Regions from separate parts of the Paenibacillus sp. MER 99-2 genome, predicted to be linked through region 2. Evidence: riboswitches for the same ligand, from Rfam matches in the RefSeq annotation. Region 2 holds a riboswitch; each other region holds the start of a gene.
What was found. Region 2 has a riboswitch for cobalamin ahead of nikB (nickel ABC transporter permease). Riboswitches for the same ligand answer to the same signal wherever they lie in the genome.

Region 1 (3,283 bases), on a different contig from region 2:
ATCTGCCCACACCATGAAGATGGCTCCGCCAATTGCGGATAATGGAACCAGCAGACGATAGTCCGGCCCTACGATCAGCCTAAGAATATGTGGAATGACAAGGCCTACAAAACCGATGACACCTGACACCGATACGGCTCCTGCTGTGAGCAACGTGCCAACCGCTAACACTGATAGCTTCAATCTATCCACCTGAACTCCAATGTGAGCCGCCTGACGCTCTCCCAGAGCAAGCACATTCAACGAACGTGCACGACTCCAGAGGAAAATCAGACCAAGCAGAAAATATGGGAAAAGGATGGCCGTATACGACCACCCACGCAGTGCCAGACTTCCCATCGTCCAGTATATAATTTCATTAATCGTCTGTTTCGACATCGTCGATAGGAAGGAGACAACTGCCCCTAGGAAACTTTGCATGACCACGCCCGCCAGAATTAGGCTATGTGTTGGTATTTTTCGACCCTCACGAGCTAGTGCCAGCACGAACCATAGCGTCAACACGCCGGTTAGGAACGCAACCAAAGGCAAGGTCCAGATTCCGATTAATGCATATTGTAATCCGAAGAAAATCAGAAATGCTGCACCCACCGATGCACCAGATGATACGCCTAACGTAAACGGATCTGCAAGAGGGTTACGAAGCACCCCTTGGAAGCCAGCACCCGCTATTGCTAGAGAGGCGCCCACGAGCACGGCAAGCAGTACCCGCGGGAATCGCACCTTCCATATAATCTGTTCTGCTGCTGTGCTCCAATCGGGAGTAATCCAATCCCCGATCCACGGAATGTGATGCAGCAGAATACCTGCAATGTCACGGACAGGCAAGGATACTGAACCAATGCCCGTGCAGATCAGCACCGTCAACACCAGCAGTCCTATCCCAGCCGTCCCGTACACCGCTAGCTTTTTACTCATTGGAACAGATCAGGGTAGATCGCTTTAGCTACGGCTTTCAGACCTTCGGTTACCCGTGGTCCTGGACGGCTAAGTAGGTTGGCATCTAGACCGATAACCGCATCGTCTTTTACCGCAGTAATCTGATCCCAGCCGCTACGAGCTTTGATAATTTGATCCAGTGTTTTGGAATTCTCATCAATGACATCATTGGCATACAGAATTACATCTGGGTTCGCAGCAATGATATTTTCTTCATTAATTTCGTTCCAGCCTTGCAAATCAGAAGCAACGTTGTTTCCTCCAGCAAGTGTGATCAGCTCATCCATGAACTCACCTTTACCCACTGTCCAGCCCGGGGAAAATTCAACATATACGTTCTTCTTCTCTTCCGGTTTAACCGCCTTCACCGCTTCAGTAACATCTGTTACATCTTGTTTCATCTTCGCGATGAGCTCTTGTGCTTTTTCCTGTGTATCCGTAATTTGACCAAATGTTTCAATGTTGTTCGCTACATCGTCTACTGATTTTGGATCAGTCTTGAAAATAACAATCCCCAGGTCACGGAATTTCTTCACCGCTTCTTCATTCATGGAGATGCCTGTGAATACGATGTCTGCATCCGCTGCAATGATGGACTCTTCATTCGGTTTAGATACACCGCCCATTTTGGGCTTCGTTGTAGCTGCTTCAGGGTAATCATCAAAATCAGATACACCTACGATCTGCTCGTCCAATCCAAGGGCGAACAACGACTCTGTCTCCGCTGGAGATACAGATACAATTTTGGCTGGTGCCTTTTCAAACGTGAATGTCTCACCTGTTGCATCTGTAACGGTAATTGGATATTGTGTCTTGAGATCCGTTGTTGTCTGTTCTTGACTCTGTTCCTGTGCAGGTTGCTGTGATGCTCCTGACCCCTCATTCGTTGTTGCATTGCCACATCCAGCCAAAGCCAGTGCTAGTGCTGCTGCACTAAGCAGGGACGCTACGCTTTTCCAGTTCTTGATATTCATTCTGTTCATTCTCCCCTTCTCTATCTGTTCTATTGACCCTGTGTGTGCTCAAAAACTAAATGCTCATATCTTGATGTTCCTGTATAAGGTTGAACTTCAACATTTACACGTTATCGGAGAGTGAAGAACCCATATTGGAACAATAAAAATCCCCAATCCTTACAACAGGATCAGGGATAACGTCTCGCATATGGCGTGCTCTACGCATGATGAATCACCTGCGCTGTTCATACACAGAACACTGCCCGAAACGCTGTCCTTTCCTCGAAGGAACACCGGTCTATACGTCCAGGGCAGGTAACCTGACTTACAGGATTATTCCTGATTCACAGTGGCGGGACCGTGCCGGATTTACACCAGCTTCCCTATTTCATCCGTTTGCGTACGTACATGGTATGAATACACATAACCATGCAACTCCAATGCATACGGAACCCTTGGTCGCTTATGATCTAAACATTCAATTGAGCATATTAGTTGTATACGTATGGTTGAGCATCTAATCCTTGATTAGACCCATCAAACCCCTACGCATCGTCACACGTCTGTTGTGATTATAGGTTATATTGTACAACCTTACAAGCCGATTCAAGGAAATGCCATCTGGCTTCCTACCCATCCGCTCGCCCCGTAATCCAGCCTGACCTTAATGGCTTGGCCTGGAATAACCTGCGTACCCCAGAAGTTCAGATCAGGGATTAGGCGAGATATCGCATATCGGATCACACCGCCATGTGTCACGATACCAATCTGAGGTAGATCAACCTTTACTGGTTTGGACATTGCATCGTGCAACAAGCAAGTATCCAGAAAAGAATCAATCCTTGCAGTAAATGCCTGCCATGACTCCCCCTTCGGTGGTGTCACGCTCTGTGGATCATCAATCCAGTCTCGATATTGCTGAATGTGTTGGAGTTGATCATACGTCTTGCCCTCCCACTCCCCAAAATCAATCTCTCTGAGCCGTGCATCTAGCTGTGCCTGCTCCTGTTGCATAGGAGCGACATTTGTGAGGGTCTGCCGACAGCGCAGTAGGTCACTGGAGTAAAGCTTGCTCCAACAGAAGTTACGAAGCTGCTCCCTGAGCGGAGCAAGCTCTTGATTCGCTTCAGGCAGGAGACCGATATCCGTATGCCCAAGATATCTTTTTTCCTGATTCCACAACGTTGACCCATGACGGATAAAAATGAGATCAAGCGAATGCATTTCGTTTTCCTTATTCGATATCACCACAGTAATGTACCTCCAGCTAGCCAGATCCCGAGGGAAGCAAACACACACAGAATGACAAATGAACCTGCCGACCAGAACATGAGGCGGGTCGTTCTCACGATATCCTCTGCTCCCATTGAGCGAGTCGGTTCTCCCAT
Region 2 (3,283 bases):
ATTCAGCATGGCTCCCCATTCCGGTTCAGGTGGCTGTGCACCAAGTCCGAGGAAGGATAGACCTGAGATCGATAACATCATTCCGCCCACATCCATCATCGCCATGACGATCAGCGGTGAGATCATGTTGGGTAGAATTGTTCTGATGATGATCTGACTCCACCGTGCACCGCCGAAGGCGGCGGCGGCTACATACTCTTTTTGCTGTAATGAAATGACGAGACCTCTGGCAAGACGTGCATACTTCGCCCACCACACCACAGACAGAGCTACCACCGTGTTGAATAATCCTGGCCCTAACATGCCGACTACAGCAATAGCGAAGATTAACCCTGGAAAAGCCATGAGCGTATCTGTTAAACGCATTAATATGGTGTCTGTCACACCACGAGCGAATCCCGATATCATGCCAATCGTTACACCGAGTACAAAGACAATACCCGTCATCATAAAGGTGAGAAGTAATGATGTGCGCGCCCCATACAGAAGACGTGACAGAATACAGCGCCCAAGCTGGTCTGTACCCAAGGGATATTCCGTGCTAGGTGGTTGCAGCACATGGGCAAAGTTCGTTGTCAGCGGATCATGGGGTGCCAAGATTGGTGCGATCATCGCTAGAATTATCCAGCATCCGGTTAAAGATAGGATCAACGTAAACCAACGATTTTGTTTGAATATCTGCTTCATTTCGCTCATCTACACATCCACTTCCAGTCGAATCCGAGGATCCCGCAGATGCGTCCATAGATCAACAAGCAGATTCAGCGTGACGTATATCGTCGCCATCCACATGACGTACCCCTGAATCAACGGATAATCCCGTGTAAAAATGGCGTCTACGGCCATCTGACCTACACCTGGCCACACAAACAGACTCTCTACAATGGCTGCACCGCCCAATAATGTCCCGGTAGACATGCCCATCAAGGTCACAATCGGTAGTAGTGCATTTGGCAAAATGTGATGCATAATGACCTGTCTCTCCTTCACACCTCTGGATCTCGCTCCGCTCACATAGTCCTGGGACATTTCATCCAGCATAACCGCTCGAATCTGCCTGCTGTACTGTGCAATCAGCGGAACCGCCAGCGTACAGGTAGGCAGGATCAGACTATTCCATCCCGTACTCCCCATCACTGGCAGCAGCTTCAGTTGAACGCCAAATAGGAGCATGAGTAACATTCCCAACCAGAAGCTTGGCATGGAAAGCCCAGCAAAAGAGAATAAACGAATTGCATAATCCAGCCATTTATTCCGATAGATTGCCGAAAGAATTCCGAGCGGAAAAGAGATCATAATGACGATAAGCATAGCGCTGCCTGTTAGCCGTAGTGTTGCTGGTAGACGAGACAACAATATGTCCACTACAGGACGATCATACTTATAAGAGGTGCCGAAATCCCCTTGCAGTACCTGCCCCAGCCAGGTTCCATAACGCATCCAAAATGGCTGGTCTAGCCCAAGTTGAGTGCGTACCTGCATGACCAATTCGTCGGTTGGCGTGATCCCCGTGGACATCAGCATCAGCCTTGCTGGGTCTCCTGGTGACAAGTAGGTTAACAGAAAAGTCAGAAAGGTAATGCCGAACAATACAGCTACCAGTTGAACTAATCTTTTAATGATGTATCTGCTCACGCGTTCAGACGTCCTCTCTCCCAAGCTCCATCGCTCTGCAATGGAAGGTACAATCTATCCCGTTCTACCAAAAAAGCGCCCTTCTCCGTGTTACCGGTTAAGGACGCCTTAAATAGACAGATTTTCAGAAAAAATCATGCTTCTCTAAACACCTTCCTATCTCCCGTAGGTTACTAACGTGTCGTTAAATTAGGCAGGTCTCCTGGCTCCAGAATCATCGTCAGACAGCACCTTCCCGGCTTACACCAGTGGCAATACGCTGTATGACTCCTCTGTTACAGTGGCGGGACCGCGCCGGTATTACACCGGACTTCCCTATTAAGCTTTTATCCGAATCGATAAAGCACCTAATTCCACATATTCAATTGGTTTCTGTACAAGTATAGCTGGCAGACTGATAATGTTCAAAACTTTTATTACATGAAATTAAAATAATCCATCTATATGGTTAGATTAGGCTGTAATCTAGATGCTTTGGGAGATACTCCTGTTACCCGTTTGAACATCTTAGAAAATAACAGCGGATCGGTGTAACCCACTGAATGGGCTACCTCACTAATAGATAATACAGGATTTTGCAGTAGCTCAGCTGCGCGGTTGATCCGATATTCAAGGAAGAACGCCTGAAGTGACTTGCCATACCGCTCCTTGAAAAGCCCGGAGAGATAAGTACGATCCAGCCCAACAGATTGCGCGATATCTAGGATCGAGGTTTTCTGACTGTACCGGTTCTCCATATATTGTAGAGCCTGACGAATATATTCTTCCTTGGTGGACACAGGACGATCCGTCTTTTCTTCCGTCTTGGGAGAAGAAGCAATCAGCTCCGCAATTAACCGATATAACAGGCTTTGGCTAAATATATCGCCGCCTTGCCGTGACGAGGCCTGAACCATGTCAGTATACAACTGATCAAACCATATGGGGTCTTGAGCTTCAAACACAGGGTGTTCCGGACTTAGATAGGCTCGCTGCATAAATGTTTTGGCATGCACACCTCTGAATCCAAACCAAGAATACGTCCACGGATCACTTGCATCTGCCTCATAGTGGATAATCGTATCCGGGACAATGACAAATCCCTGTCCTGGTGAGAGATGGTATTCCCGGTTCTCCATCTGCACCGTGCCTCGCCCTTCATGAATGTAATGAATAATGTAGGAGTCGCGGACACCTGGTCCCCAATAATGAGATGGCTCACAGTCCTCCCATCCGAAAAATAGCAGCACCAGCTCCATCTGTGTCCAGTCTAAAGAAACCACATTCATTTCAATTCGACTCATCTCACGCACTTCCTTCCCTCAATACGCATCAATGATTGTTGTTAATATTATAACAGGTAAATGGGTCATATTATCTCTGTAAGCGACACCAAAAATGGGATTATGACATATTTAAGATAGGTTGCACCATAGTTATCCGCCTCCAATGAGCCTATAGTGAAGGTACAACAAATTCAGGGAGGCTGAACTTTAGATGAGCAAAATTACATTCCTCGGTGCGGGAAGCACCGTCTTTGTCAAAAATGTACTAGGTGACGTTATGATGACCGAAGCACTGCAAGATTTTGAGCTGGCTTTGTATGATATTGATGCCGAGCGCCTGAGCGATTCGGAGCGTTTGTTAACCAGCATGGCACGTTCTCTGG
Region 3 (3,283 bases), on a different contig from region 2:
GTGCGAGCAATGCCATCTGCGCGGCAGTGAACTTCTTGTTGCCGACGCCAGGCGATACGCCAACTTCGAACAGCGGCGGCTTCTGCCCTGGTGCGGGCGCAGTGCGCACCGCCGTTGCGCCTGCGGCCTGCGGTGCATCGCCAGCCACGCCAGGCGCAGCAGGCGCCGCGTCCAGCCAGCGGCGAGCGGACTCGCCCGCGAGGGCACCGCCTACCGCGAGCCGCGTTAGCGCTTCCGCCGCCAGCTCAGCGGCGCCCGCTTGCGGCGAAGCAACCGCTGCGCGCGGCGCGGCTTCTGCCAGCGCTGACGCTGGCCGCTCGCCAGCGAGCACGGCGGTGCCGCCGCCAGCCGGGTGCGATGCCTGCGCAGCAGAGGCTCCTGCACCGGCAGGCGGCTGGCTCTGCGGAGCTGGGCCTGTTCCGGCGCTCACGCCGGGCATGGCTGGCTCCGCCTGGAGCTTCGCGGCTTGCGCTTCGCGAGCCGCGTCCGCGCCCGCTGCCTCACCGGAGGTGGCAGCGCGGGCTTCTCTTGCGCCGAGCGACCATGGCTCGGCTTCGGTGCGAAGTCGCTCATGAGGTCTGAGCGACTGTTCCGTGGTATTCAGCGTATATTTGCGCTGATACCCACGAGGAGTGACCATGAGCCCTTCGTACATCATGGTCGAAGAGTTACCGATGATCACGGTGGTCAGCATCCCGATATCATGGTTAAGCATATCCTCCAGGGTAGTCATAACAACGTCCTGACGATCCCGATAGGCGCTTTTCACCAATCCAACCGGAGTTTGGGGATCACGGTAACGAAGCAGCATTTCCTGAGTCTCGACAATTTGGCGTGTTCTGCGCCCACTGCGCGGGTTATAGAGTGCAATGACAAAGTCCGCTGACGCCGCTGCTTCGACCCGGCGAATAATCGTTTCCCATGGGGTAAGATGATCACTTAAGCTGATCGTACACGCATCATGCATCACCGGTGCACCGAGCAGCGAAGCACAGGAATTAATAGCCGATACGCCTGGAATCACTTCAACGGCAACACCGCTCTCAGGTTTCCATCCCTGCTCCATCAATACTTCGTAGACTAGACCTGCCATACCATATACACCGGCGTCACCACTGGAGATTACCGCAACAATTTTGCCCATTTCGGCCTGTCTAACCGCTTCCTGAGCCCGGCTTACTTCCTCTGTCATCCCCGTCCGCACGATCGCTTGTCCGTTCAACAACGGCCGAATAAGATCGACATACGTGTTGTAGCCGATGATAACCTCGCTCTCCTGAAGCGCCTCAAGTGCACGATTCGTAATATGTTCCATCGCGCCTGGGCCAAATCCGATGACCAGCAACTTACCTTGACCTTGCATCGCTTCTCCTCCTCCATCACCCTAAATAAACCTGCACATTCTACAATTCCGTTTTCAGCGTCTTCTATATAAATATGCTTCATCAAGCAGCGTTTTGTTCAAAAATGGATAAATGCATTCGACCAACAACGATTCTCATAATAATCTCTCAAAATCAAAAAATCCCATCCTACAATCGGATGGGATACGTATGTACGTACACTCAAGAAAACAACCACAAGACATAATGCGAAGAGCACCATCCAGTTGTTGAATACGCCAAATAAAAGGCCTACCAGGCGAACCGTCTGTCCGCCTGTTTCCTGATTATTCGTACACCACTCCTTTCCGCGAAGGGTTTGGTGACACATGCAAGGTAGGTCTCCTGGCTCTGGATCATTAGCTTCTTCTTCTGCCTTCCCCGAATGACGAGTGACATCAACCAAAAAAGAGCTTCACCATTACAGTGGCGGGACCGCTCGGGATTTGCACCCGATTCCCTGTTATCTCTTGCCTGACGCAAGAGCACCTTGCTTGTTTTCATATATGAGCATAATGTGAATAATTTGTTTTTATCATAACATCGCTTCGGAAAAAATGTCCATGTTTAAGATATGAATGTACCAGCTACCTTTCTTCTGTTTTATTCGGAGTTATTCAGGGTGTATCCACTTGAAAACAGCAAAAATCCTGACCCAAAAATGGATCAGGATAACATGTACATTTCTTATGCATGGTACGATCTTTATGCCAAAAGACCGTTTAGTGCACCTATTTTTATCGAGTGTCGCCTAAGCTTTGTCCACGTTTGCGGCAGCATAATAACGTCCTAGCTCCACAATCAGGGCACCCATCTTCTCTTCTTCGGGCACAACAAGTGCCTCAATGCCTTCTTCCCGCATCGCATTCGCCGTAACTTTACCCACAGAAGCAGGAATGACCCCTTCACGAAAGGCTTGCAGCATCTCTTCTAGCTTTCCTTGGGATGTAGCGTATGCCGTCAAAAAGCGAACCTGGGGTCCACTTGTAAAAGCTACCGCATTAACTTCATGGTTCACAATCTCATTCAATAGCAGTTCTAGTTCATGATCCTCTGGAGGGACATGGCGGTAAGGTAGCACTTGTCGAACCTCTGCACCCTGTTCTTGCAGCCAGTTTACCAGCTTTGGTGCTGTCTCACCATGTAGCTGCAATATAACCTTTTTCCCCGCAAGATCATGTGGCTCCAATTCCCGAATTAATCCATCTGTACTGCCATCATCATCCCGAACTAACGGATTCAGCTTACGTTTGCGAAGTGCATTCACCGTCTTGTATCCACGTGCTGCAATGGATGATTCAGATAAGGAGTCCAACAATTGTCCCGCAATCTCCATATCCTCCGCCATATCAAATAGCGCATCCAATCCCATACCCGTAGTCAGTACAGCCCAGTCCGGTGGATCAGAGATCCAGGATACCAGACCGTCGCGAATATTCCGATCATCCAAAAACACCGTTCCCTGTGCAGGTCGCACGAGTGGGACTCCGCCCATTTTCTCTACTAATATAGACATTTCTTTGGATTTGCGTGGTCCTGTAAGTGCTACACGTATGCCTGCCAAATGTTGAGCCATTCCAAGTTCCCCCCAGTTCGTTCAGCCGAACGTTCTTCAGTCTGACTACAGTATACAGGGTAGTTCTGTGGAGGGAAACCTCGTTCATGCCATTTGATGTATACTCAGCTATAACGTTTTTTTATGAATTGGATCAGGAAGGCTGAAGCTCTCCCGCTTGACCATCTGTACCCTCATCACTTTTTTTCTGATCTTTCGAAGTGGATTCTTTTGAATCCGACGTTTGCTTATGTCCTCCACTGCTGCCACTCTGCTTAGCCGCGGAATGTTGTCGATCTTGCTTGCGAGGGTGCAGAAACAGAAATATTAGAATCGGCAACAACAC

Region 1: another riboswitch for cobalamin. It lies ahead of M3636_RS11440 (ABC transporter substrate-binding protein); the one in region 2 lies ahead of nikB (nickel ABC transporter permease).
Region 3: another riboswitch for cobalamin. It lies ahead of M3636_RS17355 (hypothetical protein); the one in region 2 lies ahead of nikB (nickel ABC transporter permease).

Annotation. Positions count from the first base shown of each region.
Region 1 is NZ_JAMAUZ010000002.1:135,532-138,814, reverse strand. Features, by position in the region: gene M3636_RS11445 (FecCD family ABC transporter permease) at 1-918, opposite strand, end outside; gene M3636_RS11440 (ABC transporter substrate-binding protein) at 915-1,922, opposite strand; cobalamin riboswitch at 2,189-2,342, opposite strand; gene M3636_RS11435 (histidine phosphatase family protein) at 2,502-3,146, opposite strand; gene cbiB (adenosylcobinamide-phosphate synthase CbiB) at 3,140-3,283, opposite strand, start outside.
Region 2 is NZ_JAMAUZ010000010.1:96,672-99,954, reverse strand. Features, by position in the region: gene nikC (nickel transporter permease) at 1-696, opposite strand, end outside; gene nikB (nickel ABC transporter permease) at 697-1,635, opposite strand; cobalamin riboswitch at 1,811-2,001, opposite strand; gene M3636_RS26060 (AraC family transcriptional regulator) at 2,076-2,918, opposite strand; gene melA (alpha-glucosidase/alpha-galactosidase) at 3,112-3,283, shown strand, end outside.
Region 3 is NZ_JAMAUZ010000003.1:522,593-525,875, reverse strand. Features, by position in the region: gene cobJ (precorrin-3B C(17)-methyltransferase) at 1-1,363, opposite strand, end outside; gene M3636_RS17355 (hypothetical protein) at 1,462-1,713, opposite strand; cobalamin riboswitch at 1,701-1,890, opposite strand; gene M3636_RS17350 (uroporphyrinogen-III synthase) at 2,134-2,958, opposite strand; gene M3636_RS17345 (GerAB/ArcD/ProY family transporter) at 3,092-3,283, opposite strand, start outside.